DNA from 4 places in the Streptomyces sp. NPDC048644 genome. Region 1 is predicted to be linked to each of the others. Evidence: riboswitches for the same ligand, from Rfam matches in the RefSeq annotation. Region 1 holds a riboswitch; each other region holds the start of a gene.
The links. Region 1 has a riboswitch for cobalamin ahead of ACGFNI_RS11125 (ribonucleoside-diphosphate reductase subunit alpha). Riboswitches for the same ligand answer to the same signal wherever they lie in the genome.

Region 1 (7,484 bases):
CTTCTGCCCCTTGAAGCCATCGGCTCCGTCCGTGCTGTTGCCGCTGGACCCACAGGCAGCGACACTCACCAGCATTCCCGCGACCGCCGTCGCTGCTATGAGCCCACGCTTCATTGCGCTCTCCCCTAAAGGCCGGGTGTGGTCTTTAATGGTTTAGACCAGTGCCCGCAGCTTGGCCTAGACCTTTTGGGGTGTCAAGGGTGTATAAGAGTCGCTGTCGGCTCCGTTACCGGACCGACATCTGCCGGGCGGGGACCTGCGAGAGAGCACGCGGATCCCACCCGTGCCACGATGTGAGCCGCAATGTACGGAGGAGCCGGTGACGGCAGCGCGACAGGGGTCGGAAGGGCGGGTCATGGAGACCGACGGGGGCAGCGCGGAGAGCAGTGGAAGCGCCACGCGCACCGCTCGTGTACCCAAGTACTACCGCCTCAAGCGGCACTTGCTGGAGATCACCGAGACCCTGCCGCCCGGCACCCCGGTCCCGCCCGAGCGTGCGCTCGCCGCGGAGTTCGACACCTCCCGCACGACCGTCCGCCAGGCACTCCAGGAACTGGTCGTCGAGGGCCGCCTGGAGCGTATCCAGGGCAAGGGCACCTTCGTCGCCAAACCGAAGGTTTCGCAGGCGCTGCAACTGACCTCCTACACCGAGGACATGCGCGCCCAGGGTCTCGAACCGGCCTCGCAGCTCCTCGACATCGGCTATGTCACCGCCGACGACCGGCTGGCCGGGCTGCTGGACATCGCCGCGGGCGGCCGGGTGCTGCGCATCGAACGGCTGCGGCTGGCCAGCGGCGAACCGATGGCCATCGAGATCACCCACCTGTCGGCCAAGCGGTTCCCCGCGCTGCGCCGCAACCTCGTCAAGTACACGTCCCTCTACACCGCGCTGGCCGAGGTCTACGACGTGCGCCTCGCGGAGGCGGAGGAGACCATCGAGACCTCGCTGGCCACGCCCCGCGAGGCGGGTCTGCTGGGCACCGACGTCGGCCTGCCGATGCTGATGCTGTCCCGGCATTCCCGTGACGCCCAGGGGCAGCCGGTGGAGTGGGTGCGCTCGGTCTACCGCGGCGACCGCTACAAGTTCGTCGCCAGGCTGCGCCGCCCGGCCGACTGAAACCCCGCGGTACGGCGGGGTTTCGGCCACCGCCGTACCGCCAGGGCCGCACGGAATCCGGACGGGCCGCCGCGCGGGTCCATGACCTCCGGCTTCCCGTACGCGCGGGCCCGCGGGCCGGCCGCGCGCGCACCCGTCGCCCAAGTCCCTTTCACCCGGCGGAAGATGTCGTTGCCGTACCGATATGCGGACAGCTAGTGACGCCTGCCACGGCGCTGCCATAGATTTCCAGCCTCGTACAGGAGATCGCCAGGGACGGAGCCACGGTCATGACAGAGCAAGCCGAAACGCCGGATTCCAGACAGGTCGTCACACCGACGCGTGTGGTGGCCGGGCTCTGCCTGATCGCTCCGTTCGTGGCGATGCTGTGGGTGAGTTCGTACGCCAAGGTCGAGCCGAGGCTCATCGGGATCCCGTTCTTCTACTGGTACCAGATGCTGTGGGTGCTGATCTCGACCGTGCTCACGATGACCGCGTACAAGCTGGTCCAGCGTGAGCAGCGGATCCGCAAGGGCGGTGCGGCGACATGACCACCACCCCATCCGCCGCCCTGGCCGCGGCCGGCACGGACGGCGTCAACGGCATCGCGCTGGCCGTCTTCATCTTCTTCTTCGTGGCCGTCACGGTCATGGGCTTCCTCGCCGCCCGCTGGCGCAAGGCCGAGCAGTCAGCCAACCTCGACGAGTGGGGCCTGGGCGGCCGGAGTTTCGGCACCTGGGTGACGTGGTTCCTGCTCGGCGGCGACCTCTACACCGCTTACACCTTCGTGGCCGTCCCGGCGGCCATCTACGCCGCGGGCGCGGCCGGCTTCTTCGCCGTCCCCTACACGATCCTCGTGTACCCGCTGATCTTCACCTTCCTGCCCCGTCTCTGGTCGGTCTCGCACAAGCACGGCTACGTCACCACCTCCGACTTCGTGCGCGGCCGGTTCGGCTCGAAGGGCCTGTCGCTGGCCATCGCGCTCACCGGCATCCTGGCGACGATGCCGTACATCGCACTCCAACTGGTCGGCATCCAGGCCGTCCTGGACGTGATGGGCGTCGGCGGCGGCGAGAACACCAACTGGTTCGTCAAGGACCTGCCGCTGCTGATCGCGTTCGCGGTGCTGGCCGCGTACACCTACTCATCGGGCCTGCGGGCGCCGGCGCTGATCGCGTTCGTCAAGGACGGGCTGATCTACCTGGTCATCGCCGTCGCCATCATCTACATCCCGATCAAACTCGGCGGTTTCGACGCCATCTTCGACGCGGCGGGCAAGGCGTTCGCCGAGCCGGGGCCGACCGGCAAGCCGCGCGGTGAGCTGGCCAGCGGCCCCCATAACCAGTGGGCGTACGCCACTCTGGCGCTCGGCTCGGCGCTCGCGCTGTTCATGTATCCGCACTCGATCACCGCGACGCTGTCGTCCCGCAGCCGTAACGTGATCCGCCGCAACACCACCATCCTGCCGCTGTACTCGCTCATGCTGGGCTTCCTCGCGCTGCTCGGCTTCATGGCGATCAAGGCGGGCACGGACACCCACGGCAACGCGCAGCTGGCGATCCCGCAGCTGTTCGAGGACATGTTCCCGAGCTGGTTCTCCGGCGTGGCGTTCGCCGCTATCGGGATCGGCGCGCTGGTGCCCGCCGCCATCATGTCCATCGCGGCGGCCAACCTCTTCACCCGCAACGTCTACAAGGACTTCATCAAGCCGCACGCCACCCCGGCGCAGGAGCACAAGGTCGCCAAGCTCGTCTCGCTGCTCGTGAAGGTCGGCGCGCTGATCTTCGTCCTGGGCATGGACAAGACCGTGGCGATCAACTTCCAGCTGCTGGGCGGCATCTGGATCCTGCAGACCATGCCGTCGCTGGTCGGCGGCCTGTTCACCCGCTGGTTCCACCGCTGGGCGCTGCTGGCCGGCTGGGCGGTCGGCATGGTCTACGGCACGCTCGCGGCATACGGCGTGGCCAGCCCGACGCAGGCGCACTTCGGCGGCTCCAACGCCGAGATCCCCGGCATCGGCCAGATCGGCTACATCGGCCTGACCGCGATCGTGCTCAACGTCCTGGTGACGGTCGTGCTGACCTTCGTCCTGCGGGCCCTGAAGGCACCTGACGGCGTCGACGAGACCAGCCCCGGGGACTACACCGCGGACGTCGGCGACAAGGCCGTCAGCCCCGAACTGCCGCCCGCAGCAGTGGGTTCGGCGAGCGGCCACTGACCCCGGCCCCTCCGGCACCCGCACGGGCCGTCACGTCCCTCCGGACGCGGCGGCCCGTCGCCGTACCGGGGCGGACGCGACGGGCCGTCCGCCCGAGGTCAGCTCTATCCCGCCGATGAGTTCCAGCCGCACGCCCTCCTCCGCCCGCTCGACTATCCGGGCGGCCTCTTCGAAATGCTCAGGGAGCGTGATGTGCGGCCGGTCGGCGAGCGCGGCCATGGGGCCTCCTCCTGCTGTCGTCGCAGTGCGGGGAACGTGGGAACGACGATAGCGGGGGCCACTGACAGACACCGCGCGATCACACACGACTCACTAGATGTGGGGGTGCGCACGAGGTGGCACCCCCACATGTATGCTCGTGCTCGCTGTCGCCGCAGGGGAATCCGGTGTGAGTCCGGAACTGTCCCGCAACGGTGTACGTATGCGCAGACATCGCTTCACCGCCTGTCGTGCGCACCTGTGAGTCCGAAGACCTGCCGACAGTACGCCCGCGCCGCCATCGGCGCGGACGTCGATACGTCCGGGCCCCGAGGGATGGGCCGGTGGACGCCGCGCGGTGTGCCCGCGCCCCGTGTGTCCGGGGTGCCGCATGCCCGCGTGCGGCCGTCGCGCACCGCCCCTCCCGGCCCCCGCCGAGTGAGGGAGAGCACCACGTGACCATCGCGCCAACGGAGTCCGCGACAGCCGCCGAGGCCGGATCGCCCGAGGCGGCCACGCTCCCCACCGCGGACGGCCGCCCCCAACACGCCGACGACGCCCCTGGCACCGCCCTGCTGCGCACCCTGACCGAGCTGACCGCCGACCTCACCGCGACCGACCCCGGCAAGGTGGCCGCCGCCGCGCTCCGCGGCCGGCACCCCGGCTCCGACGAGGCCGAGCTGCGCACCCTGGCCATCGACGCGGCGGCCGGCCTGATCGGCGACGAGCCGCAGTACTCCAAGCTCGCCGCGCGGCTGCTCACCCTCGCCATCGCCGAAGAGGCCGCGGGCCAGGGCTCCGTGGCGTTCTCCGCCTCCGTCGAGGTCGGCCACCGCGAGGGCCTGATCGCCGACCGGACCGCCGCGTTCGTCCGCAGCCACGCGGCCCGCCTGGACGCGCTGGTCGAGAAGGCGCTCGCGGACGGTGCCGACGACCGCTTCGGCTACTTCGGTCTGCGCACCCTGCACTCGCGCTATCTGCTGCGGCACCCCACCACCCGCCAGGTCATCGAGACCCCGCAGCACTTCCTGCTGCGGGTGGCCTGCGGTCTCGCCGAGAACGACTCGGTGGCGGCGCTCGACGACGTCGCCGAGCTGTACCGGCTGACCAGCTCGCTGTCCTACCTCCCCTCCTCCCCCACCCTCTTCAACTCCGGCACCCGCCACCCGCAGATGTCCTCCTGCTACCTGCTGGACTCCCCGCTGGACGAGCTGGACTCGATCTACGACCGCTACCACCAGGTCGCCAGGCTCTCCAAGCACGCCGGCGGCATCGGCCTCTCCTACTCCCGTATCCGGGCGCGCGGTTCGCTGATCCGGGGCACCAACGGCCACTCCAACGGCATCGTGCCGTTCCTGCGGACCCTGGACGCCTCGGTGGCCGCCGTGAACCAGGGCGGCCGGCGCAAGGGCGCGGCCTGCGTCTACCTGGAGACGTGGCACGCGGACATCGAGGAATTCCTGGAGCTGCGCGACAACACCGGCGAGGAGGCCAGGCGCACCCACAACCTGAACATCGCGCACTGGATCCCGGACGAGTTCATGCGCCGGGTGGAGGCGGACGCCGACTGGTCGCTGTTCTCGCCGTCCGACGCGCCGGAGCTGGTCGACCTGTGGGGCGACGCGTTCGACGCCGCGTACCGCAAGGCGGAGGCCGACGGCCGCGCCCTGAAGCAGATCCCGGCGCGGGTGCTCTACGCCCGGATGATGCGGACCCTCGCGCAGACCGGCAACGGCTGGATGACGTTCAAGGACGCCGCCAACCGCACCGCCAACCAGACCGCCGAGCCCGGCAAGGTCGTGCACTCGTCCAACCTGTGCACCGAGATCCTGGAGGTGACGGACGACGGGGAGACCGCGGTCTGCAACCTCGGGTCGGTCAACCTCGCGGCTCACCTGGGTGAGAACGGCGAGATGGACTGGGAGCGGCTGGACGCCACCGTCCGCACCGCCGTCGCCTTCCTCGACCGGGTCGTGGACATCAACTTCTACCCGACCGAGCAGGCCGGCGCCTCCAACTCCCGCTGGCGGCCGGTCGGTCTGGGCCTGATGGGCCTCCAGGACGTCTTCTTCCGGCTGCGGCTGCCCTTCGACTCCGCCGAGGCGACGGAGCTGTCCACCCGGATCTCCGAGCGCATCATGCTCGCCGCCTACGAGGCGTCCGCCGATCTCGCCGAGCGGCACGGCCCGCACCCGGCGTGGTCCGCGACGCGTACCGCCCGCGGAGTGCTGCACCCCGACCACTACCCGAACGCCGAGCCCCGCTGGGCGGACCGCTGGGAGGCGCTGCGCGCCCGGATCGCCACGACCGGCATGCGCAACTCGCTCCTCCTGGCCATCGCGCCGACCGCGACCATCGCCTCCATCGCCGGCGTCTACGAGTGCATCGAGCCGCAGGTCTCCAACCTCTTCAAGCGCGAGACCCTGTCGGGCGAGTTCCTCCAGGTGAACGCCTACCTGATCGAGGAGTTGAAGGCGCTGGGCCTGTGGGACGCGCGGACCCGTGACGCGCTGCGCGAGGCCAACGGCTCGGTGCAGGACGTCGCGTGGATCCCCGAGGAGATCCGCGCGCTGTACCGCACCGCCTGGGAGGTCCCGCAGCGCGCGCTGATCGACATGGCCGCGGCCCGTACGCCCTACCTCGACCAGAGCCAGTCGCTGAACCTCTTCATGGCGTCGCCGACCATCGGCAAGCTCAGCTCGATGTACGCCTACGCCTGGAAGCGCGGCATCAAGACCACGTACTACCTGCGCTCCCGTCCGGCGACCCGGATCGCGCAGTCGGCCCGCGGCACCGCCGCCGTCACCCCCGTCCCCGTACCGCAGCAGGCCACCGACCCCGACGCGGTCGCCTGCTCCCTGGAAAACCCCGAGTCCTGCGAGGCCTGCCAGTAATGCCCAACCCGTCGCCCGACCACCGCCCCTCAACGACGGCGCTGCGCGCCGAAAGCCCCACCACCCCCGAAACCACCGCTCCGGAAACCACCGCCAACGGCAACGGCCCCGCCACCGGCACCAAGAACCTCCTCGACCCGGGCTTCGAGCTGACGCTGCGGCCCATGCGGTACCCGGACTTCTACGACCGCTACCGCGACGCGATCAAGAACACCTGGACCGTGGAGGAGGTCGACCTCCACTCCGACGTCGCCGACCTGGCGAAGCTCTCGCCGGGCGAGCAGCACATGATCGGCCGGCTGGTGGCGTTCTTCGCGACCGGCGACTCGATCGTCGCCAACAACCTGGTGCTGACGCTCTACAAGCACATCAACTCCCCCGAAGCGCGGCTGTACTTGTCGCGGCAGCTCTTCGAGGAGGCCGTGCACGTCCAGTTCTATCTGACGCTGCTGGACACCTACCTCCCCGACCCGGAGGACCGCGCCGCCGCCTTCGCGGCCGTGGAGAACATCCCGTCCATCCGGGAGAAGGCGCAGTTCTGCTTCAAGTGGATGGACTCGGTCGAGAAGATCGACCAGTTGGAGAGCAAGGCCGACCGCCGCCGCTTCCTGCTGAACCTCATCTGCTTCGCCGCCTGCATCGAGGGGCTGTTCTTCTACGGGGCGTTCGCCTACGTCTACTGGTTCCGCTCGCGCGGCCTGCTGCACGGCCTGGCGACCGGCACCAACTGGGTGTTCCGTGACGAGACCATGCACATGAACTTCGCGTTCGAGGTCGTCGACACGGTCCGCGCCGAGGAGCCCGACCTCTTCGACGACGCGCTGGAGCAGCAGGTCACCGACATGCTCAAGGAAGCCGTCGAGGCGGAGCTCCAGTTCGGCCGCGACCTGTGCGGCGACGGGCTGCCCGGCATGAACACCGAGTCGATGCGCGAGTACCTCCAGTGCGTCGCCGACCAGCGCCTCCAGCGGCTCGGCTTCCCGCCCGTCTACGGCTCGGAGAACCCGTTCTCCTTCATGGAGCTCCAGAACGTCCAGGAGCTGACGAACTTCTTCGAGCGCCGGGCGTCGGCCTACCA
Region 2 (7,484 bases), on a different contig from region 1:
GCGTCACCCGCCGACGCGTCATCGGGCACCCGGGCACACTCCTCGCGCGGCTCCGGCGGCTGCTCGCCCTTCGGCGCATCCGCCGCCGTACCGAAATCGATGACGACCCCGACCCGCTTCGCCCCGTCCTTCGCCTGCGTACCGGCACACAGCGCCTTGAAGTCGGCCGCGGGACGTGGCTTGCCCGCGGCGGCCGAGTCCGCGCTGACGGTGAAGCGGAAACCGGTGACGGCGCCGTCGGCCGGACGCATCGTGGCCGGGCCCTGCGTGGCGTACGCCCAGGACCCGCCGTCACCGTCCCAGAAAGACCAGTAGCGGTACTCCTGCGCCTGGGCGGGGCCCGCGCCCAGACCGGTCACGGCCGCCGCGAGCAGCAGGGCACAGGCGAGGCGCGTACGCCGCATCACAGCCCGCGCTTCCGTCGGCCGCTGATCAGGAAGCCGATACCGGCACCCACGGCGAGACCGATCACGATCACCCACCACACACTGAACCCGCCGTCCGACCCGGTGTCCTTCGGATCCTTGGCGGGCGACACGGACTGCCCGTCACCGGCCGGCTTCGGGCCCGTCGCGTTGAGCCCCGCGACCAGGTCCTTACCGCCGAAGTCCCGCGGGTCGGCGCCGGTCGCGTGCGCGGCGAACACCAACTGCGCGTACGCCGCGGGGCCGCCCGTCTTCGCCCACGGCGCGCCGTGCTTCTCCAGCCACGCCAGCGGCTGGCGGGCCGCCGCGCGGTGCCCGCCCGCGGCCAGCGCCACCACCGCGTCGGCGGTGTTGCCCACGTCGGGCTGCTTCTCCGCCCCCGGCATCGCGGACGGCAGGTGCTGCCCGTTCTTGCCGAGCTGCGCCACGAGATAGGCGTCCGCGCCTTCCGCGGCCTCCTTACGGTCCGCCGCGCCGGCCTTCCCGCCGTCCTCGCAGGACGGCGCCGCAGGCGCGCCGGCGTCCTTGCCCGCCGGGCCGACGACGAAGCCCTTGCCCAGGGCGCCGGTCGCCGCAGCCGCCGACGCGTCCGCGTTCGCCGCCGCGCCCTTGAGCTGGAAGGTGAACGCGCCCCGCTCGCCCTCCTTCACGTCACAGCCGAGCCGGAAGGTGAGCAGCCCCTCGTACGGAGACCTGCCGCCCTTCGTCACGGACTCGGGACGCTCACCGGCCGCGGCCAGCGCACCGATCACCACGGACGTGGAGTTGGCGTCGCTCGGCGAACCGGCCATCGAAGGCCAGCCGCCGTCGTCGTTCTGCACCGACTTCAGCCAGCCCACCGCCTTGCGCACGGCCTCGTCGTGCCCGCCGAGCGCGGCCAGCGCCTGCACGGCAGCCGCCGTCTGGTTGGTGTCCCGCATCGTCTTGGCGTCACACGCCTTCGCCGGATCCGCGCGGAACGCGGCGAAGGCGCCGTCCGCGCACTGCTGCCCCGCCAGCCAGTCCACGGCGGACGCGGCAGGCCGCACCCCCACGGTGTGCTGGGCCAGCAGCGCGAGCGACTGCCGCCACACCCCGTCGTACTGCGCGTCCCCGGAGCCGTACAGGCCAGCGGGCAGCTTCTTCGGGGCGGGCGGCGGAGAGTCGGCGAACGCGGCAGGGGCGGCGCTGCCCAGCACGGCGGCAGCCGCCAGCGCGGCGGCCACGCGGCGCGCCAGGACGGCGAAGGAGGGGGCCATGGGGGCCATCGGTCGGTGCCTCTCGGTCGGTTCGCAGCGGTGGTGGTCGGGCACGCCCTACGCAGCCACGCTCGGCCGGCCGCCGCGTCGGCGGCCGTGGTGACCGTACGCGGTGGCACCGGGCTCAGCTCCGTATACCTCGACGGTGCCGCGCACCGGCCGGCCGCGGGCGGCGGATCCGGTGGCGGGAGCCTTGGTGTGCCCCACCGGGTGCTCCGGCTCGTACGGGCTCCGTGCGGCGCGCGCGTGCTTGCGGCGCGCGGGACGGGCCCGCCCTGACGGTTGCGGGTCAGCGCCGGATTTCCACCGGCTTCCCCCGATCGGGCACGGATGAAGTTATCCGCACACTTTAGCGGGCGGTCGCCACGGCACGGCCGTCGGCGGCCCTTCCCCAAGCTCTCAGCTTCGTTCGAGCAGGGGAGACCCCATCCCAAGCTCTCAGCTTCGTTCGAGCAGGGGAGACCCCATCCCACCGGGCCCGCGGGCCGCCGCCCCGGTCACATCGCGCGGAACCGCACCGGGTCGGCGCCCGGCAGCTGCTCGGCCCGCCCGAGCTTCACCAGGCGCCGCAGATGCGCCTCGGCCTCGGACACCGCGATGTTCCGGGAACCGTGCGGGATCTGCTCCCAGGGCCGGTTCCACTCCATGGCCACGGCCAGCTGCCAGGGGGTCAGCGGTTCGCCGAGCAGCGCGTGGATCCCGTCGAGCCGTTCCTCGTGGTGTGCGATCAGCTCCCTGGCGCGGCCCGCGGCGTCGGTGAACGCGTACTGATGGGCGGGCAGCACCTCGGCGGGCGCGAGGCGGGCGACCCGCTCCAGGGAGGCGAGGTAGTCGCCGAGGGGATCTGCCCAGCTCGAACGAAGCTGAGCGCTTGAGGGAGGGGCGGTGACCGTCGCATCGTCCGGCTCCTCGTACAGGCCGATGTGCGGGGTGATGCCGGGCAGCAGGTGGTCGCCGGAGAACAGCCGCCCGAAGCCGCCCGCCGGGCCCCGCGGCTCGCCAGGGGCGGCCTGCCCCGGGTGTGCCTCCTCCAGGTGCAGGCAGACGTGGCCCGGCGTGTGGCCCGGTGTCCACAGGGCGCGCAGCCTGCGGCCGGGCAGGTCGAGCAGCTCGCCGGGTGCGATCGGACGGTCGGGCAGCGCGGGGCGGCGGGCGGGCAGCGCGCGGGTGCCTGACTTCCTGGCGCGGGCCGCGCGCAGCGGCGCCAGGTGGTCGTCGGGGGCGCCGGACGCGGTGAGCTTCGCGGTCAGGTAGTCGAGCCAGCGGCCCGGTTCGGCCTCGCGGGTGCGGCGGACCACGTCCGTGTCCGCCTCGTGCATCGCGATCCAGGCGCCGGACGCCTCCCGTACGGCGGCGGAGAGGCCGTGGTGGTCGGGGTGATGGTGGGTGATCAGGACGCCGTGCAGGTCAGGGACGGCGAAGCCGCAGGCCGCGACGCCGGCGACGAGGGCGTCCCAGGAGGCCGGGTCGTCCCAGCCGGTGTCGACGAGGACCGGGCCGCGGTCGGTCTCCAGGAGGTGGACGAGGGTGTGCCCGAGCGGGTTGTCGGGGATGGGGACGGCGATGCTCCACACGCCGCCCTTGTGGTCGGTCACTCGTGTCATCCCGGTCCCCTTTCGGCGCAGCCAGGCGGCCCACTATAACTAGAACCGGTTTCAGTGCGGCGTGAAGTGGCCTTTTGCCGGGCCGGAGTTGGCGGCAACGGGGTGGCCGGTACGGGCGGCGCGGAGGGATTCGGCTCTCGCCGTGGACTCCTCCCGGGGGAGGTGGTATCAGTTTCTGATGCAGCGTCAGGAACCGGCGGGAGCGGCAGTTCCGGTCGGCCAAGGCGGCCAAGGCGGCCCATCCGCGGGAGGCGGCAGCGATGAGCGACCTCGTCGAGTACGGAAAGCTCTACATCGGTGGTGAGCTGGTCGATCCGGCAGGACGCGACACGATCGAGGTGGTCTCACCCCACACCGAACAGGTCATCGGCCGCGTCCCGCACGCCTCGCGGGCCGACGTCGACCGCGCGGTGACCGCGGCCCGCACCTCCTTCGACTCCGGGGTCTGGGCGAACACCCCGCTCGACGAACGGATCGCGGTGATCACCCGGATCAAGGACGCCTTCGCGGTCCGCAGCGAGGAGATCGCCAAGGTCATCAGCGCCGAGAACGGCACCCCCCTCACGTCCGGGATCATGGTGCAGTCGCTCGCCGCGATGCTGGTCTGGGACGCGGCCCTGAAGGTCGCCGCCGACCACCCCTTCGAGGAACGCCGCGACGGCATACTCGGGCCGCTGCTGATCCGCCGGGAAGCGGCGGGAGTGGTCGCCGCCGTGGTCCCCTGGAACGTCCCGCAGTTCACCGCGGCGGCCAAACTCGCGCCCGCCCTGCTGGCCGGCTGCTCGGTGATCCTCAAGGTCTCGCCCGAGACGCCGCTCGACGCGTACCTGCTCGCCGAGATCGCCACCGAAGCGGGGCTGCCCGACGGCGTGCTGTCGATCCTGCCCGCCGACCGCGAGGTCAGCGAATACCTCGTCGGGCACCCCGGTGTCGACAAGGTGTCGTTCACCGGATCGGTCGCCGCCGGCCGCCGCGTCATGGAGGTCGCCGCCCGCAACCTCAGCCGCGTCACGCTGGAACTGGGCGGCAAATCCGCCGCGGTCATCCTGCCGGACGCCGACCTGGACGCGGCCGTCGCCGGCATCGTGCCGTTCGCCTGGATGATCAACGGCCAGGCGTGCGTGGCCCAGACGCGGATCCTCGCACCGCGCTCCCGCTACGACGAGATCGCCGAACGGTTCGCCGCCGCCGCCGACGCGCTGACCATCGGCGACCCGCTGGACCCGGCCACCGAACTCGGCCCGCTGGTCGCCCGCCGCCAGCAGCAGCGCTCCCTCGACTACATCGCACTCGGACAGCAGGAAGGCGCCAAAGTCCTTGCGGGCGGCGGCAAACCGGCCGGACAGCCGACGGGCTGGTACGTCGAGCCGACGCTCTTCGGCGACGTCGACAACTCCATGCGGATCGCCCGCGAGGAGATCTTCGGCCCGGTCATCTGCCTGCTGCCTTACGAGGACGAGGCGCAGGCGGTCCGCATCGCCAACGACTCCGAATACGGCCTGTCCGGCTCGGTGTGGACCGCCGACACCGAACGCGGCATCGACATCGCACGGCAGGTGCGCACCGGCACGTACTCGGTGAACACCTTCAGCATCGACATGCTCGGGCCTTTCGGCGGCTACAAGAACTCCGGCATCGGCCGGGAGTTCGGCCCCGAGGGCTTCGACGCGTACCTGGAGCACAAGATGATCCACCTGCCGGCGGGTGCGTGATGGCGGACCGCTGGCGGGTGGAGGTGGACCGGGGCGTGTGCATCGGGTCCGGGATGTGCGCAGGGACGGCGCCGGACGGCTTCCGGCTGGACTCGGCCCGGCAGTCGCACCCCGCGGCACCGGAGGCGGACGCCGCCGAGAACGTACTGGCGGCGGCCGAGAGCTGCCCCGTCGAGGCGATCACCCTGACCCTGGCCGACAGCGGGGAGGCGGTCTTTCCGCCGGAGGAGTGAGCGGGGGGCGAGCGGGGGAGGGGTGGGATGGGCGGGGTGGGTGCCGTAGGGGGCGGGGGGAGTGGTCCCGTAGGGGTCGGGTGGGCCCCTTGCGGGCCAACTACCCGAGGTGGAGGCGGAGTTAACGCTTCCTGCCCCGCGGTGCCGCCGCAGCCGGCTTCGGAGCGGTCTCCGTCGCCGCGGGCGCATTCGAGGTCGCCGCCGAAGCCGTATCCGCGGCCCCCGCCGCCGTCAGGTCGATCAGCCGGCAGACCGTCTCGATGTCGATCTTCACCTGGGCGATCGACGCCCGGCCCGACAGCCAGGTGATCAGGGCCGAGTGCCAGGTGTGCTCGATGACCCGGACCGCGGAGAGCTGGGCGGGTGTGGGGGCGGCGGCGCCCCCGGGGCCCTGGGCCCTGCGGTGGGCGGCTGGCGGCCCCATCGCATCGAGGATGATCGCGGTCGTCAGCCGGGAGACGGTGTCCACCTCGGGGCTCACGGACCGGTCGGCGAAGGTCAGGGCGCGCACCATCGCATCCGCCAGATGCGGCTCGCGCTGCAGGGCACGGAACGCCCGCATCAGGGTCTGTGCCACCCGCGCACCCGGGTCCTCCTCCGACGGCGGGCGCTTGCGCAGCGTCTCGTGCATGTGCTGGAGCTGGTCCTGCATGGTCGCGACGAGCAGGTGCACCTTGGAGGGGAAGTAGCGGTAGAGCGTGCCGAGGGCGACGCCGGACGACTCGGCGACCTCGCGCATCTGGACGGCGTCGAAGCCGCCGCGGCTCGCCAGCCTGGCGCTGGTGTGCAGGATGCGGCGGCGCCGCGCCTCCTGACGCTCGGTCAGGGGAGGACTCGCGGGAAGCGCCGGCCTGGCCGCCTTGGATTCCGTAGTCATATGTCCCATTCCGTGGCATCCCGTCCGCGATGCGGTGAGTACCGGTGGTGTGATCGGCACAGCATGGCAGGGGCTCCGGTCGTGGCGCGAATCACCTGATGCGGCTCCTCGCGTCCCGTCCTCGGCCGGTAGATTCGCAGCTCCGTGAACTGATGAGTAGCCCAGCAGTTCTGAAACTTGTTCTAGATTACCGCCAGCGGTTACGCTCCGGCGAAAGTCCAGTGAGAAGGGGGCCGCGCGTGACCGCAGAGGCCGTCCAGGCAGCCGCGCCTCGCCCCGCCGAGGCCCTCTCTGCCACCGCCCAGCCACCTGGCGACCGCCCGCTGCGCATCGCGATGCTCACGTACAAGGGGAACCCGTTCTGCGGCGGGCAGGGCGTCTACGTACGCCACCTCTCACGCGAACTCGCCCGCCTCGGCCACAGCGTCGAGGTGATCGGCGCCCAGCCCTACCCCGTGCTCGACGAAGGCGTGCCGCTCACCGAACTGGCCAGCCTCGACCTCTACCGCCAGCCCGACCCGTTCCGCACCCCGGGACGCGGCGAGTACCGCGACTGGATCGACGCACTCGAAGTCGCCACGATGTGGACCGGCGGCTTCCCCGAACCGCTGACCTTCTCCCTGCGGGCCCGCCGCCATCTCGCCGCCCGCCGCGGCCAGTTCGACGTCGTGCACGACAACCAGACGCTCGGCTACGGCCTGCTCGGCGGCCCCGGAGCCATCGGCGCCCCGCTGGTCACCACCATCCACCACCCCATCACCGTCGACCGCCGCCTCGACCTCGCCGCGGCCGACGGCGTCAAGCGCCGCGCATCGGTCCGCCGCTGGTACGGCTTCACCCGCATGCAGAAGCGCGTGGCCCGCCGGCTGCCCTCCGTGCTGACCGTCTCCGGCTCCTCCCGCCAGGAGATCTCCGACGACCTCGGCGTGCCCGGCGAACGGATCCACGTCGTCCACATCGGCGCCGACACCGACCTGTTCGCGCCCGACCCCTCCGTCCCCGAAGTGCCGGGCCGGATCGTCACCACCTCCAGCGCCGACGTGCCCCTCAAGGGCCTCATCCACCTCGTCGAAGCGCTCGCCAAGGTGCGCACCGAGAACCCCGAGGCCCATCTCGTCGTGGTCGGTAAGCGCGCCGACGACGGCCCGGTCGCCGCCGCCATCGAACGGCACGGCCTGTCAGGCGCCATCGAGTTCGTCAAGGGCATCAGCGACGCCGCACTCGTCGACCTGGTCCGCGGCGCCCAGATCGCCTGCGTCCCCTCGCTCTACGAGGGCTTCTCGCTGCCGGCCGCCGAAGCCATGGCCACCGGCACCCCGCTGCTCGCCACCACCGGCGGCGCCATCCCCGAGGTCGCGGGGCCCGACGGGGAGACCTGCCTCGCGGTGCCGCCTG
Region 3 (7,484 bases), on a different contig from region 1:
GCCTTCGGCGAACTCCGCGTACAACTGGGCGGCGCGCAGGCCGAGTTCGGCCTGGACGCCGCCGTCCCTGACGGCGTTGGCGGCGAGTTGGAGGTCCTTGGCCATCAGCGGGGCGGCGAATCCGGGCCGGTAGTCGTGGTTGGCGGGGCTGGCAGGGACGGGGCCTGGCACCGGGCAGTTGACGCTCAGCGCCCAGCACTGTCCTGACGCGGTGGAGGCCACGTCGAAGAGCGCCTGGTGGGACAGGCCGAGGCTCTCGCCCAGGACGAACGCCTCGCCGACCGCGATCATCGAGATGCCGAGGATCATGTTGTTGCAGATCTTCGCGGCCTGCCCGGCGCCCGCCGCGCCGCAGTGCACGGCCTTCTTCCCCATGACGGACAGCAGCGGTTCGGCCCGTGCGAACGCCTCGTCGCTGCCGCCGGCCATGAAGGTGAGGGTGCCGGCCCGCGCGCCGGCCTCTCCGCCCGAGACCGGCGCGTCCAGTGCCGTGTGGCCTGCCCCGGTCGCCGCTGCGTGGGCGGCGCGGGCGTCGGCGACGTCGATGGTGGAGCAGTCGATGAACAGCGTGCCGGGGCGGGCGGCGGCGAGCAGTCCGCCGTCCTGGTAGACGCCGAGTACGTGCCGCCCGGTGGGCAGCATCGTGAGCACCACGTCCGCCTGCGCGGCGGCCTCGGCTGCGGTCGGCGCCGCTTCGACGCCGTGTTCCACCGCGGTCGCGAGGGATGCGGGCAGCAGGTCGAACCCGAGGACGCGGTGGCCTGCCGCGGCGAGGTTGGCGGCCATCGGGCCGCCCATGTGGCCGAGCCCGATGACGGCGATGACGGTGTTCACCAGGGCACCTCCTGGGGTGCGTGCGCGGTGGTGAGGGCGAGGCCGCCGGCGTCGGGTGCCGTGAAGTACCGGTCCACGTCCGCCTCGGTGACCTCTTCGATGGTGGGCGGCGACCAGTGCGGGTCGCGGTCCTTGTCGATGACCTGGGCGCGGATGCCCTCGACCAGGTCGGCGGAGCCCAGCAGGGCGCACGCGATGCGGTACTCCTGTTCCAGGACTCGTTCCAGAGGGCCGAGCCCCGGGGCCTCGCGCAGCGCGCGCAGGGTGATCTTCAGCGAGGTGGGCGACTTGGTGCGCAGGGCGGCGGCGGCCCGTTCGGCCTCGGGCTCGCCGCTGCCGAGCAGCCGGGCGTGGATCTCCTCGACGGTGTCGGCCGCGTAGCAGTGGTCGATCCAGTGCCGCGCGCCGTCGAGCACGCCGGCCGGCGGTTCGGCGACGTACCGCGGCAGGACCTCCCGCACCGGCGCGTCGGCGAGGTCCGCACCGAGGGCGGTCAGCCGGTCCGCCGGGACGAAGTGGTCGGCGAGCCCGCACCGCAGGGCGTCCGCGGCGCCGACCGGCGTACCGGTGAGGGCGAGGTGGGTGCCCAGCCGGCCCGGTGCCAGCGCCAGCAGGTAGGTGCCGCCGACGTCGGGGACGAAGCCGATGCCGGTCTCGGGCATGGCGATCCGGGAGCGTTCGGTGACGATCCGCACGCTGCCGTGCGCGGAGATCCCGACGCCGCCGCCCATCACGATGCCGTCCATGAGGGCGACGTAGGGCTTGGGGTAGCGGGCGATGCGGGCGTTGAGGCGGTATTCGTCGCGCCAGAACCCGGCGGACGCGGTGCCGCCGGTGCGCGCGTCGTCGTGGATGGCGCGGATGTCGCCGCCCGCGCACAGGCCGCGGTCACCGGCGCCGCTGATCACGACGGTTTCGATCGCCGGGTCCTTCTCCCAAAGGGTGAGCGTGTCGTCGATGCGGCCGACCATGTCGTGGGTGAGGGAGTTGAGGGCCTTGGGGCGGTTGAGTACGAGGTATCCGGCGCGCCCTTGGGTGTGCAGCAGGACCGTGTCGTCCGGGTGGGTGCCGCGGGTCATCGGGCGGCCCCTGTCAGACCGCGGGCCACGATGAGGCGCATGATCTCGTTGGTTCCTTCCAGGATTTGGTGGACGCGGAGGTCCCGGACGATCTTCTCGATGCCGTACTCGGCCAAGTAGCCGTATCCGCCGTGCAGTTGGAGCGCGCGGTCGGCGACGGAGTAGCCGGTGTCGGTGGCGAACCGCTTGGCCATCGCGCACAGTTGGGGCGCCTGTGCGTCGCCGCGGTCCAGCGCCTGCGCGGCCTGGTGCAGCAGGGCACGGGCCGCCGACAGTTCGGTCGCCATGTCGGCGAGCCGGAACTGGAGCGCCTGCGCGTCCAGCAGCCGCGCGCCGAACGCCTCCCGGTCCGCGAGGTGGGTCAGACTGCGGTCCAGGGCGCTCTGGGCGCCGCCGAGCGAGCAGGCCGCGATGCCGAGCCGGCCGCCGTTGAGGCCGTTCATGGCGATCCGGAAGCCGTCGCCCTCCGCGCCGAGCCTGCGGCCCGCGGGCAGCCTGACACCGTCGAGGATCACCTGGCGGGTCGGCTGGGCGTTCCAGCCCATCTTCTTCTCATTGGTCCCGAACGACAGGCCGGGGTCGTCCCGTTCGACGAGGAAGGCGGAGATGCCGCGGGGTCCTTCGCCTCCGGTGCGGGCCATCACGAGGTAGAGGTGGGAGGCACCGGCACCGGAGATGAACTGTTTCACGCCGGTCAGCACATAGCCGTCGCCGTCGGGTACGGCGCGGGTGCGCAGGGCTGCGGCGTCGGAGCCCGCGCCGGGTTCGGTCAGGCAGTAGCTGGCCGGTTCGTCGAGGGAGAGGAGTCCGGGCAGCCGGCCGGCGCGCTGGGCCGCGTCGCCGTAGTGGTCGATCATCCAGGCGACCATGTTGTGGATGGAGAGATAGCCGGCGATGGAGGGGCAGCCGGTGGCCAGCGCTTCGAAGATCAGGACGCCGTCGGTGCGGGAGAGCCCGGAGCCGCCGGATTCCTCGCGGACGTAGACACCGCCGAGCCCGAGTCCTGCCGCCTTGCCGATGACGTCGAGCGGGAAGTGTTTGTCCTGGTCCCAGGCGACGGCGTGCGGGGCGAGGTGTTCCGCCGCGAAGTCCAGGGTGACCTGGTGGAGGGCGAGTTGGTCTGCGGTCAGGGAGGTCGTCACGGCGCTCATCCCATGGTCGGCAGGGTGAAGTTCGCGCTTTCCTTGACCCCTGACGGCCAGCGCGAGGTGACGGTCTTGGTGCGGGTGTAGAAGCGGATGGCGTCCGGTCCGTGCTGGTTGAGGTCGCCGAATCCGGAGCGCTTCCAGCCGCCGAAGGTGTGGTAGGCGACGGGCACCGGGATGGGGACGTTGACCCCGATCATGCCGGTCTCCACCCGGCGGGTGAAGTCCCGCGCGGTGTCGCCGTCCCTGGTGAAGATCGCGACGCCGTTGCCGTAGGGGTGCTCGGTGGGGAGCCGCAGCGCCTCCTCGTAGTCGGCGGCGCGTACGACGGACAGGACGGGGCCGAAGATCTCTTCCTGGTAGATCCGCATGGCCGGGGTGACGCGGTCGAAGAGCGAGGCGCCGGCGAAGAAGCCGTCCTCGTGTCCCGGGAGGCTGAAGTCCCGCCCGTCGACGACGAGTTCGGCTCCTTCCCGGACGCCGGACGCGACGTATTCGCGGACCCGGTCGACGGCTTCCCTGCAGACCAGCGGGCCGAAGTCGGCGTCCGGGTCGTCGGACGTGCCGATGCGCAGGGAGGCGATCCGTTCCTTGAGCCGGGCGACCAGCGCGTCGGCGGTCTCCTCCCCCACCGGTACGGCGACGGAGATCGCCATGCAGCGCTCCCCCGCAGAGCCGAATCCGGCGCCGATCAGCGCCTCGACGGCCTGGTCGAGGTCCGCGTCCGGCATCACGATCAGGTGGTTCTTGGCGCCGCCGAAGCACTGGGCGCGCTTGCCCTGCGCGGCGGCAGCGGCGTAGAGGTGCGCGGCGACGGGCGTGGATCCGACGAAGCCGAGCGCCTGGACGCGCGGATCCTTCACGAGGGTGTCCACCGCCTCCTTGCCGCCGTTGACGACGTTGAGCACACCGGGCGGCAGGCCCGCCTCCAGGAAGAGTTCGGCGAGCCGCAGCGGTACCGACGGGTCGCGTTCGGACGGCTTGAGCACGAAGGAGTTGCCGCAGGCGATTGCTGGGGCGGCCTTCCAGAGCGGAATCATCGCGGGGAAGTTGAACGGGGTGATGCCGGCGGTGACGCCGAGCGGGCGGCGCAGCGAGTGGACGTCGATGCCGCTGCCCGCGTTGTCGCTGAACTCGCCCTTGAGCAGGTGCGGGATGCCGGCCGCGAACTCGACGACCTCCAGGCCGCGTTGGATGTCGCCGTGCGCGTCGGGGACGGTCTTGCCGTGTTCGGATGACAGCAGCCGGGCGAGTGAGTCCTTCTCGGCGTCGACGAGTTGGAGGAACCGCAGCAGGACGCGGGCGCGGCGCTGCGGGTTCCATTCGCCCCACGTCTGCTGGGCCCGTGCCGCGTCGGCGATGGCCGCCTCGGTCTCGGCGCGGTCGGCCAGCGGCGTCCTCGCCTGCACGCGACCGGTGTTGGGGTCGTACACGTCGGCGTGGGCGCCCGAGGTTCCCGGGAGGTGCTTGCCGCCGATGAAGTGGGTCAGTTCACGGACCATGGATGCCTGCTCTCGTCAGGTGAGATCCGGGGATGGCGCAGAGCGGTCCGGCGGCGGGCGCGGGTGGGCGCGCCGCCGGAACGGCTGGAACGCGGGGGCGAAGAACCGTCACCGGGCGGGGAGTGCCGCCGGGTGCGCCGGATCACCAGGGTCGTGGGTACGCACCGGTGCCATGCGTGTCTGCTCCATCCTCGTGGACAACACGGAACACCCCGCGGCCGGTATCCTGACTCCCGGATCAGCGCCCGTCCTCGTGCCTTCCCGACATCTGGCTCGTCAGTGGCGTGTCCTGCGAGGACGAACTCCCCGGTCACAGTGGCGGGACCGCGCCGGATTCACACCGGCTTCCCTGCACCGCGGGCTTGTCCATGAACATATAGTTGGACGTCCTAGTAAGTCCACCCCCCTTGGTGATCTCGGCGGCCCGCACCCCTCTTTCCGGACGGCCGCCGTCCCTCAACTCCGCAGCCGCAACCGGCAGATCCCCGCGTTCGTGCCACGGCGTACGGCACGGGCGACCACCGCGCCGCGCTGGTTGTGCAGCAGCCGCTGCCACGGCCGCGCCGGTTCGGTCTCGGGGATCAGGACGGTGATCCGGGCGGTGGGGTGGGCGGCGCCCAGGTCCCTGACGTACGCGGCGATGGGGCGCCCCAGGTCCCGGCGGTCGGAGTACAGCCGCAGCAGCGGGACACCGGGGCTCCAGCGCGCCCAGTCCGCCTCCAGCGCCGCGGCCCCCGCCCGGTCGTCGGCGTCGGTGTGGGCGACCGTGACGGCGTGGACCTCTTCGCCCATCGAGACGGCGGCGGACAGCGCGTCACGGGTGAGGCGGGTCAGCGAGGAGACCGGTACGACCACCAACGAGCGCTCCCGGCACGGAGGTCCGGGGATCCGGCCCACACCGATCCGCTCGCCGATCCGGTCGTAGGCGCGGCGGATCAGCGCGAAGACCGCCACCAGGGAGGGCAGGGCGAGGACGATCAGCCAGGCGCCGTCGGGGAGTTTGGTGGCGGTGACGACGACGGCGCTGACGCCGGTGAGCAGGGCGCCGAACCCGTTCAGCAACGCCTTGCCCGCCCACCGCGGGCCGCGCACCCGCTGCCAGTGGCGGACCATGCCCGCCTGGGCGAGGGTGAAGCCGACGAACACGCCGATCGCGAAGAGCGGTACGAGGGTGCGGGTGTCGCCGCCGGACAGCACCAGCAGCCCCGCGGCGACCAGCGCCAGGGCCAGGACGCCGTGTCGGTGCACCTGCCGGTCCGCGCGCAGGCCGAAGACATGCGGCAGATAGTGGTCACGTGCGAGCAGCTTCAGCAGCACAGGCAGCCCGCCGAAGGACGTGTTCGCGGACAGCGCGAGCAGCGCGGTGGTCGCGAACTGCACGATGTAGAAGGCGGTGTGGTGACCCAGTGACGCGTCCGCGAGCTGCGCGAGTACGGTGACGCCCTCGGCCGGCTGGAGCGAGAAGCGGGAGATCAGCACCGACAGGCCGATCAGCATGACACCCAGCAGCGCCCCGAGCGCGGCCTCGGCCCGACGGGCCCGGCGGGCGGCCGGGGCGCGGAAGGACGGCACGGCGTTGGCGATGGCCTCGACCCCGGTCAGCGCCGAACAGCCGGAGGCGAACGCCTTCAGCAGGAGCAGGGCGCCGACCGACGCCGCGTCGCCGGTGAGCACCGGCGCGTGCCCCGCGGCCGACTCCATGCTCACCGGGTGGCTGCGGAACAGGCCGACGACGATCAGCACCAGGATCGAGCCGACGAAGACGACGGTGGGCAGGACGAAGGCACGCGCCGAGTCGGCGATCCCGCGCAGGTTCAGCGCGGTGATGACCGCGAGCACGGCCAGGCAGAGCCACTGGCGGTCGTCGTACAGGGCGGGAAAGGCGGAGGTCAGGGCCGCGACACCGGCGGTGACTGCCACCGCGGCGTTGAGCACGTAGTCGAGGACGAGCGAGGCGGCGGCCACCAGTCCTGCCCGGCGCCCCAGGTAGGCGGTGGCGACCGCGTAACTGCCGCCGCCGTCCGGGAACGCGGCGATGACCTGCCGGTAGGAGGCGACCAGCACCGCGAGGAGTACGACGATCGCGACGGTGACCGGCAGGGTGAAGCCGAGCCCGCGGGCGCCCGCGGCGGCCAGGACCAGGGCGATGGCCTCGGGCCCGTACGCCACCGATGCCATCGCGTCCAGCGAGAGCGCCGCCAGGCCGGTGATCGCGGTGAGCCGGTGCCGCGCGCCCGGATCGGCCACCGGCGCGGTACGGGCCGCAGCACCGGGCGACGGCAACGGCGGGGCGGGGCGTGACGGTTCGGGATCGGGTGGCGGCACGGCCTCGGTGGTCGGCACGGACATCGGGCGGAGCTCCTTCTGTGCGGGTCGGCCCAGCGTGTGCCGCCCGCGGCGCCGGAGCCCGGCCCCTTGCGGATTCTTGGCGCGAGCAGGCGCCGCCTTCACGCATCCCTGACGCGCGGCAGGCGCCTGACCTGCCCAAAGCGCCCGCGACCCGGCTGCCGTCCCCGCCCTCCCCCGGCGCGCGGCTACTCCCAATGGCAGCCGCGCGCTGGCCCGCCCCGCGCGCCTCGGGCAGCGTGGGGCTCCCTGACGACCCGATGAACGGCCGGGCCCCGGCGAGGAGCGGCCATGCACGAACGCCTGGCGCCGCGTCCGCTGCGGCCCGCGGGCCCGCCCGGAGCGCGCTCCCGTGCCGCCCGCGCCGCACCGTGGCCGGCCGCGGTCGCCGTCGTCTTCGCCCTGGTCCAACTGGCCGTGGTGGTACCGGGTTCGGAGCTGGGCTGGGACGAGACGGTCTACGTCAGCCAGGTCGGCCACCAGGCGCCCGCCGCGTTCTTCAGCGCGCCCCGGGCCCGCGGTGTCTCCTATCTGGTGGCGCCGGTCGCCGCCCTGACCACGTCGACGACGGCGCTGCG
Region 4 (7,484 bases), on a different contig from region 1:
GGGCGCGGGGCCGGTGGTGCGCCGGGCGCAGGCGGTGGCGGAGGCCCGCAGTTCGCGCGGTGTCCCGGCGTAGATCTCCCGCATGGTGGCGTTGAACTGCCGGATGCTGGCGAAGCCGGCGGCGAAGGCCAGCTCGGTGACCGGCAGCGCGGTGGTCTGGAGCAGCACCCGCGCGGTGTGCGCGCGCCGCGCCCGCGCCAGGGCCACCGGTCCTGCGCCCAGCTCGGCGGTCAGCTGCCGCTGCACCTGCCGGGTGCTGTACCCCAGGCGCCTGGCGAGCCCGGCGACGCCTTCGCGGTCGACCACGCCGTCCCCGATCAGCCGGACGGCGCGGCCGACGAGGTCGGCGCGGGCGTTCCAGGCGGCCGACCCCGGTACGGCGTCGGGGCGGCAGCGCCGGCAGGCCCGGAAGCCCCCGGCCTGCGCGGCGGCGGCCGACGGGTAGAACCGCACATTGGCCCGCTTCGGGGTGACCGCGGGGCAGCTCGGCCGGCAGTAGATCCCGGTCGTGGTCACCGCGAAGAAGAACTCGCCGTCGAACCTGGCGTCCCGGCTCGACACCGCCCGGTACCGCGTCGCGTCATCCATCACGGCGTCCAGTGTGCGCCGCCCGCGCCCCGCCGACCGGCGGAAATCGGACGTCGCACCCTGGCCGTCCGCTCAGCCCCTGGGCCCGCGTTTCCGCTCCATCATGTGGCGGCCCAGCGCCTGCTTCTGCCGCCAGTCGCGGCGGATGGCGGCCCGCAGCCTGGCGTCGGTCTTCGCGACGATCCGCTGGTTCTCGCGCAGCAGCTTGCGGTAGCTGTCCAGGCGGCGCTGCGGCAACGCCCCGTCGTCCACCGCCGCCAGCACGACGCAGCCCGGCTCGGCCTCGTGCGCGCAGTCGTGGAAGCGGCACTCCCGCGCCAGCTCCTCGACGTCCGAGAAGGTCCGGCCGATGCCGTCCTGCGCGTCCCACATGCCGACGCCGCGCAGCCCCGGTGTGTCGATCAGTACGCCGCCCGACGCCAGCGGCAGCAGGTCGCGGGTCGTGGTGGTGTGCCGGCCCTTGCCGTCCCGGTCCCGGATGGCCTGGACGTCCTGCACGGTCCGGCCCGCGAGCGCGTTGGCCAGCGTGGACTTGCCCGCGCCCGACCGTCCCACCAGCACCGATGTGCCGCCGGACAGCACGGCGGCCAGTACGTCGACACCCTCACTCGTCTCGGCGCTGACGGCCAGGACCTGCACGCCGGGTGCGATGCCCGCGGCGTCGGCGACGAGGTGCCCGACACCGTCCGGATCGTCGACGAGGTCCGTCTTGGTGAGCACGACCAGGGGCTGGGCGCCGCCTTCCCAGGACAGTTCCCGGTGGCCGCCGGTCTCCTGCGCGCCGGATCCGGACAGCGCGAGCGCCAGGAAACGCTCGATGCGCCCGAGGTCCATCTGGTCCGCGAGGGAGACGCAGATGACGATGGTGTCGACGTTCGCGGCCAGCACCTGGCCCTCGGAGCGCTTCGACGAGGCGGACCGCACGAACGCCGTCCGCCGGGGCAGCAACTCCCGTACGACACCGTCGACATGCTCGCCGCTCAGGCCGTTCTCCAGGTCGATCAGCGCCCAGTCGCCGGTGCACGGCACCCGCATCGGGTCGCCGGTCGCCACCAGCGCGGTGTCGGCCAGGACGGTGCGGACGCCGTCGCCATCGGCCACGACGGCGTCCACCCGCCCGCGCTCCACGCGGATGATGCGGCCGGGCACGTACCCCTGCCCGGCGTGGGGGAGGAAACTCTGCGCGAAACCGTCGTCCCAGCCGTACGAAGACAGCGTGCGGGCCGACGTGTCCGGTGAAGCAGACAGGAAATTCAAGGGAAACCCTTCACAAGGGCGGCCCCGGCACCCCGCGCGGCGCGGGGGAAGAAAAGGGTCGAAGTCTCAGCCGGAGGCCACGGAAGCGGAACTGATGCTCTTCCGGGTACGGGCAGCGCCCGTTGTCACCACAGTCATCGGTCACACCTCCTGGTCCGTTCACGGCCTGGCACGGCGGCCGGGCGGTGGCCTCCGTGCGGAACGGCTTCACCGTAGCCCGGCCGTCGACGGGGCGCCAACGATTTTTGCGGAGGCCGCCGTCAGCGGTCGCCTGGCCCGTCGGTGGCTGCCTGGCCCGCGCGATCGGCGAAGTAGGCCGTGGGGGTGGTGCCGAGGGCGCGGCGGAACATCGCGATGAAGGCGCTGGGGGTGGCGTAGCCGAGGCGGGCGGCGACGGCCGTGACCGGGGTGCCCGTGGCGAGCAGGGTGACCGCGCGGACGAGCCTGGCCTGCTGCACCCAGTGGGCCGGGCTCATCCCCGTCGCCGCGGTGAACCTGCGGTGCAGGGTGCGCGGGCTCAGGTGGGCGACGGCCGCGGCGTCCGCGGTCGTCCAGCGGTCGCCCGGATCCCGCCGGATCGCCTCGCAGAGCGCGTCGAGCCGCGGGTCGTCCGGCGCCGGCAGATGCAGCGCGGGGACCGGGTGCGGGACGAGTTGGAGGAGCAGCAGCTCCATGACCTTGCCGTCCCTGCCGTCGCGGTCGTACACGAGGGGGATGCGGGTCGCCTCGTCGATGAGTTCGCGCAGCAGCGGGGAGACCGCGACGACGGTGGGGGTCGTCGGCAACTGCCCGACGGCCTGCGGCAGGAGATAGAGGGTGCGCATGGCGACGGCGCCCGCGCAGGTCATCGCGTGGGTCAGGCCGGCCGGGATCCAGACGCCGCGGGTGGCGGGTGCCACCCACAGGCCGTAGTCGGTGGCGACGGTGATGGCCCCGGTGGTGCCGTAGATCAGCTGGGCGCGGCGGTGGTGGTGCGGCGGGATGTGATGGCCGTCCGGGAGGTCGCGTGCCATCGCGGCGAGCGGCCTCGGAACGTGCTGGTAGTCGTCGCGGTGCTCGCTCTTTCCGTACATGGCACATTCTCGACAGACGATGGCAGGACAACGAAAGTATGCCGGGAGGCGGCGGCTTAGCGTCGGGTCATGTGAGCGATTCCTCCTCCCCTCCCCCTGTCAGGTACCGGCCCCGCCTCCGTCGCGGCGGCGGCACGGCGGCGCTGCCCGCGCCCGGGATCCCCGGGCCGAGCCGGGCGCTGATCTGGCTGCTGGCGGCCACCAGCGCCGTCACGGCGGCCAACGTCTATCTCAACCAGCCGCTGCTGGGCGCCGTGGCGGCGTCCCTGGGCGCCGGCCCCGATACCCTCGGGGCCGTCCCCACCGCCACCCAACTCGGGTACGCGGCGGGCATCTTGCTGCTCGTACCGGCGGGCGACAGTCACGACAGGCGGCGGCTGATCCTCTGGCTGGGCACGGCCTCCGCCCTGGCGCTCGCCGTGTGCGCGGTGTCCCCTTCGGTGTGGTGCCTGATCGTCGCGAGCTTCGCCGTGGGCCTGCTGTCGCCGGTCCCGCAGCTGGTCACGCCGCTCGCGGTGGCCCTGGCCGACCGGGCGGACGGCGGGGACGGCGGGCGGGGCGCGGGCCGCGGGCGCATCATCGGCACCGTGCAGGGCGGGCTGCTGGTGGGTGTGCTCGCCTCCCGCGCCTACTCAGGTTCCTTCGCCGAACTGGCCGGGTGGCGCGCCGTGTACGGCTGTTCCTGTGTACTCACCCTGCTGCTCGTCCTCGTACTGCGGCGGGCGCTGCCGTCCGTCCCCGCGACCGGCACCGCCCCCTACCGCGCCACGCTCGCCTCGCTCCCGCGGCTCTTTCGCACCCTCCCGCTGGTCCGGCTGATCACGGTCTCCGGCGCGCTGGTGGGGATCGCGTTCGGTGCCTTCTGGACGACGCTGACGTTCCTGCTCCAGCAGCACTTCCGGCTCGGCCCGACCGGGATCGGTCTGTTCGGCCTGGTGGCCGCGGCCAGCGCGCTCGCCTCGCCGTACGCCGGGCGGCTGGCCGACCGCATCGGCCGCCGCGGCGCGCTGGCCGCCCTGGTCGGCCTGGTCATCGCGGGCTGGCTGCTCCTGCTGCCGGGCGGCGGCGATCTGTGGTGGCTGACCGCCGGGGTGATCGTCCTGGACGTCGGGGTCTGGGGCAGCCAAGCGGCCTGCCAGGCGGCCCTGTTCACCCTCGAACCGGCGATCCACAACCGTCTCAACACCCTCTACTTCACCTTCCGTTTCCTGGGGATCGCCCTCGGGTCGCTGTGCGGGACGCTGGCCTGGGCAGCGGGCGGCTGGCCGGCGGTGGTGGCCACCGGCACCGCCGCGGCGCTGGCCGGCCTGCTCGTCGGACTGCTGCCTGGCAGCGGGTGTCCCACCTCACGTTCCGGCATCTGAACGGCACTGTCCGGATACCCGGCCGAGCCCATAGGCTGGGCGGTGCAGCTGGTTCGCCCTGTCCGCCAGGCAGGCGCGTCGCAAGAGGGAACCCGGTGGGAATCCGGGACTGCCCCGCAGCGGTGAACGGGAACGACCGCCGTCATACGCACTGGCCCCGAACGGGGCCGGGAAGCGACGGCCAGTAGGTGTCTGCCCGAGGCAGACGTGCCCGTGAGTCCGAAGACCTGCCACTGCCCGCGCGCGGCCTCGTGCGCGGTGATCCCGGTGACCTCGTGGGCGGGTCGGCGTACGTAATCAGGCGGGCACAGGCGCGTTGGGCGCCGCCCGCCGGGTTCGGCACCCTTCGCGCCCGTGACCACACCGGGGTCGCATGGAGAGACACTCGCGAAGGAGAGTTCCGTGACCAGCAAGTCCGCAGCCGCGGCAGCACGGGCCACCGTGCACGGCTACCCCCGCCAGGGTCAGCACCGGGAACTGAAGAAGGCCATCGAGGGCTACTGGAAGGGCCAGGTCACCGCCGACGCGCTGCGCGGCACGGCGGCCGGGCTGCGCCGCCACCACTGGCAGCAACTGGCCGACGCCGGCATCGACGAGGTGCCCACCGGCGACTTCTCGTACTACGACCACGTGCTGGACACCAGCGTCATGGTCGGCGCGATCCCCGCCCGCCACCGGGACGCGGTGGCCGCCGACGCACTGGACGGCTATTTCGCGATGGCCCGCGGCAACCAGGAGGTGGCGCCGCTGGAGATGACCAAGTGGTTCGACACCAACTACCACTATCTGGTACCGGAGTTGGGGCCCGATACGGTCTTCGCCGCGGACGCCACGCGGCAGGTCGCCGAGTTCAAGGAGGCCGCCGCGCTGGGCCTGACCGGGCGCCCGGTCCTGGTCGGCCCGGTCACCTACCTGCTGCTGGCCAAGCCCGCGCCCGGCGTCGACGCCGGCTTCGAGCCGCTGACCCTGCTCGACCGGCTGCTGCCCGTCTACGCCGAGGTACTCGCCGACCTGCGGGCCGCGGGCGCCGACTGGGTGCAGCTTGACGAGCCGGCCCTGGTGCAGGACCGCACGTCGGCCGAACTGAACGCAGCCGCCCGCGCCTACCGCGATCTGGGGGCGCTCACCGACCGTCCGAAGCTGCTGGTCGCCTCCTACTTCGACCGCCTGGGAGACGCCCTCCCCATCCTGGCCAAGGCGCCGGTGGACGGCCTGGCGCTCGACTTCACCGACGCGGCGGCTGCCAACCTCGACGCGCTGGCGGGCGTCGGCGGGCTGCCTGGCAAGCGCCTGGTGGCCGGAGTGGTCAACGGCCGCAACATCTGGATCAACGACCTGGAGAAGTCGCTGTCCACCCTCGGCACCCTGCTCGGCCTCGCCGACCGGGTCGACGTGGCCGCGTCCTGCTCCCTCCTGCACGTGCCGCTCGACGCCGCCGCCGAACGCGACATCGACCCGCAGATCGTCCGCTGGCTGGCCTTCGCCAAGCAGAAGACCGCGGAGCTGGTGACTTTGGCACGGGGCCTGTCACAGGGCACCGACACCATCGCCGCCGAACTCGCCGCCAACCGCGCCGACCTGTCCTCCCGTGCCCACTCCGCCCTCACCCACGACCCGGCCGTACGCGCCCGCGCCGCCGCCGTCACCGACGCGGACGTCCACCGCTCGGCGCCGTACCCCGACCGTGCCGCCGCCCAGCGCTCCCACCTCGGGCTTCCGCCGCTGCCGACCACCACCATCGGCTCGTTCCCGCAGACCGCCGAGCTGCGCACGGCCCGCGCCGACCTGCGCGCCGGGCGGATCGACTCCGCCGCGTACGAGGAGCGGATCGCCACGGAGATCCGCGAGGTACTGGCCTTCCAGGAGAAGGCCGGGATCGATGTCCTGGTGCACGGCGAACCCGAACGCAACGACATGGTCCAGTACTTCGCCGAGCAGCTCACCGGCTACCTCGCCACCCGGCACGGCTGGGTCCAGTCCTACGGCACCCGCTACGTCAGGCCGCCGGTCCTGGCCGGCGACATCTCGCGGCCCGAGCCGATGACGGTCCGGTGGACGACGTACGCCCAGTCGGTCACCGACCGGCCGGTCAAGGGCATGCTCACCGGCCCTGTCACCATGCTCGCCTGGTCCTTCGTCCGCGACGACCAGCCGCTCGCCGACACCGCACGCCAGGTGGCGCTGGCGCTGCGCGACGAGGTGGGCGACCTGGAGGCGAACGGCACGTCGGTGATCCAGGTCGACGAGCCCGCGCTGCGCGAGACGCTGCCGCTGCGGGCCGCTGACCGCGCCGGCTACCTGGCCTGGGCCACCGAGGCGTTCCGGCTGACCACCGGCGGGGTGCGTCCCGACACCCAGATCCACACCCACATGTGCTACGCGGAGTTCGGCGACATCGTCCAGGCCATCGACGACCTCGACGCGGACGTCATCAGCCTCGAAGCCGCCCGCTCCCACATGCAGGTCGCCCGCGAACTGGCCGCACACGGCTACCCGCGCGAGGCCGGGCCCGGCGTCTACGACATCCACTCGCCCCGCATTCCGGACGCCGACGAGGTGACCGCGCTGCTGCGCAAGGGACTTGAGGCCATTCCCCCCGAGCGGCTGTGGGTCAATCCGGACTGCGGCCTGAAGACCCGCGGCTGGGCCGAGGTCCGCACCTCGCTGGAGAACCTCGTCACCGCCGCCCGTACGGTGCGCGGCGGGCTGTCCGGCACGGCCTCCTGACACCCGCGCCTCCGGGCCCTGCGGCTCACAGGGCCCGGAGGCGCGCAACTCCCTTGTCCGGGACGCCGGTTCCTACGACGCCTGGCGGGCCGCCTCCGGGTAGAAGTCCCGGGGGCGGCCACGGGAGTCCTTGAGGCGGCCCAGCAGGCTCGCCGGGTACTCCAGCAGCCAGTAGCTGAGCACCGCGACCGGCAGCGCGACGGCCGCCACGATCAGCAGCGCCGGCAGGAAGCCCGCCTGGTCGGTGGGGAGCAGTCCCGCCTTGTGGAGCTGGAGCATGACCGGCTCGTGCCAGATGAAGAGGCTGTAGCTGACCAGGCCCACGGCGGAGAGCCAACGGGCCGTCAGCATCCGGTTCCAGAAGCTCTTCCGCCGTACGTGCACGGTGCCGAAGAGGAGCAGCAGCCACAGCGCCGAGGTCAGCGGGTGGTAGAAGGTGAAGGCGGCGTTCTCCGGGGTGGAGAACAGCGACAGG

Region 2: linked by a shared signal. The riboswitch ahead of ACGFNI_RS02485 (prenyltransferase/squalene oxidase repeat-containing protein) and the one ahead of ACGFNI_RS11125 (ribonucleoside-diphosphate reductase subunit alpha) in region 1 are both predicted to bind cobalamin.
Region 3: linked by a shared signal. The riboswitch ahead of ACGFNI_RS18385 (CoA-acylating methylmalonate-semialdehyde dehydrogenase) and the one ahead of ACGFNI_RS11125 (ribonucleoside-diphosphate reductase subunit alpha) in region 1 are both predicted to bind cobalamin.
Region 4: linked by a shared signal. The riboswitch ahead of metE (5-methyltetrahydropteroyltriglutamate--homocysteine S-methyltransferase) and the one ahead of ACGFNI_RS11125 (ribonucleoside-diphosphate reductase subunit alpha) in region 1 are both predicted to bind cobalamin.

The regions. Positions count from the first base shown of each region.
Region 1 is NZ_JBICVO010000004.1:324,713-332,196, forward strand. Features, by position in the region: gene ACGFNI_RS11100 (extracellular solute-binding protein) at 1-114, opposite strand, end outside; gene ACGFNI_RS11105 (GntR family transcriptional regulator) at 356-1,117, shown strand; gene ACGFNI_RS11110 (DUF3311 domain-containing protein) at 1,387-1,647, shown strand; gene mctP (monocarboxylate uptake permease MctP) at 1,644-3,314, shown strand; gene ACGFNI_RS11120 (hypothetical protein) at 3,345-3,533, opposite strand; cobalamin riboswitch at 3,650-3,810, shown strand; gene ACGFNI_RS11125 (ribonucleoside-diphosphate reductase subunit alpha) at 3,968-6,406, shown strand; gene ACGFNI_RS11130 (ribonucleotide-diphosphate reductase subunit beta) at 6,406-7,484, shown strand, end outside.
Region 2 is NZ_JBICVO010000001.1:552,002-559,485, reverse strand. Features, by position in the region: gene ACGFNI_RS02490 (SCO2322 family protein) at 1-404, opposite strand, end outside; gene ACGFNI_RS02485 (prenyltransferase/squalene oxidase repeat-containing protein) at 404-1,672, opposite strand; cobalamin riboswitch at 1,851-2,018, opposite strand; gene ACGFNI_RS02480 (MBL fold metallo-hydrolase) at 2,161-3,267, opposite strand; gene ACGFNI_RS02475 (aldehyde dehydrogenase) at 3,528-4,979, shown strand; gene ACGFNI_RS02470 (ferredoxin) at 4,979-5,212, shown strand; gene ACGFNI_RS02465 (TetR family transcriptional regulator) at 5,334-6,089, opposite strand; gene ACGFNI_RS02460 (glycosyltransferase family 4 protein) at 6,329-7,484, shown strand, end outside.
Region 3 is NZ_JBICVO010000007.1:267,694-275,177, forward strand. Features, by position in the region: gene mmsB (3-hydroxyisobutyrate dehydrogenase) at 1-834, opposite strand, end outside; gene ACGFNI_RS18375 (enoyl-CoA hydratase/isomerase family protein) at 831-1,913, opposite strand; gene ACGFNI_RS18380 (acyl-CoA dehydrogenase family protein) at 1,910-3,064, opposite strand; gene ACGFNI_RS18385 (CoA-acylating methylmalonate-semialdehyde dehydrogenase) at 3,061-4,560, opposite strand; cobalamin riboswitch at 4,759-4,934, opposite strand; gene ACGFNI_RS18390 (APC family permease) at 5,017-6,909, opposite strand; gene ACGFNI_RS18395 (hypothetical protein) at 7,198-7,484, shown strand, end outside.
Region 4 is NZ_JBICVO010000003.1:600,085-607,568, forward strand. Features, by position in the region: gene ACGFNI_RS09615 (DNA-3-methyladenine glycosylase 2 family protein) at 1-588, opposite strand, end outside; gene rsgA (ribosome small subunit-dependent GTPase A) at 661-1,845, opposite strand; gene ACGFNI_RS09625 (helix-turn-helix domain-containing protein) at 2,106-2,918, opposite strand; gene ACGFNI_RS09630 (MFS transporter) at 2,990-4,282, shown strand; cobalamin riboswitch at 4,332-4,515, shown strand; gene metE (5-methyltetrahydropteroyltriglutamate--homocysteine S-methyltransferase) at 4,685-7,009, shown strand; gene ACGFNI_RS09640 (acyltransferase family protein) at 7,082-7,484, opposite strand, start outside.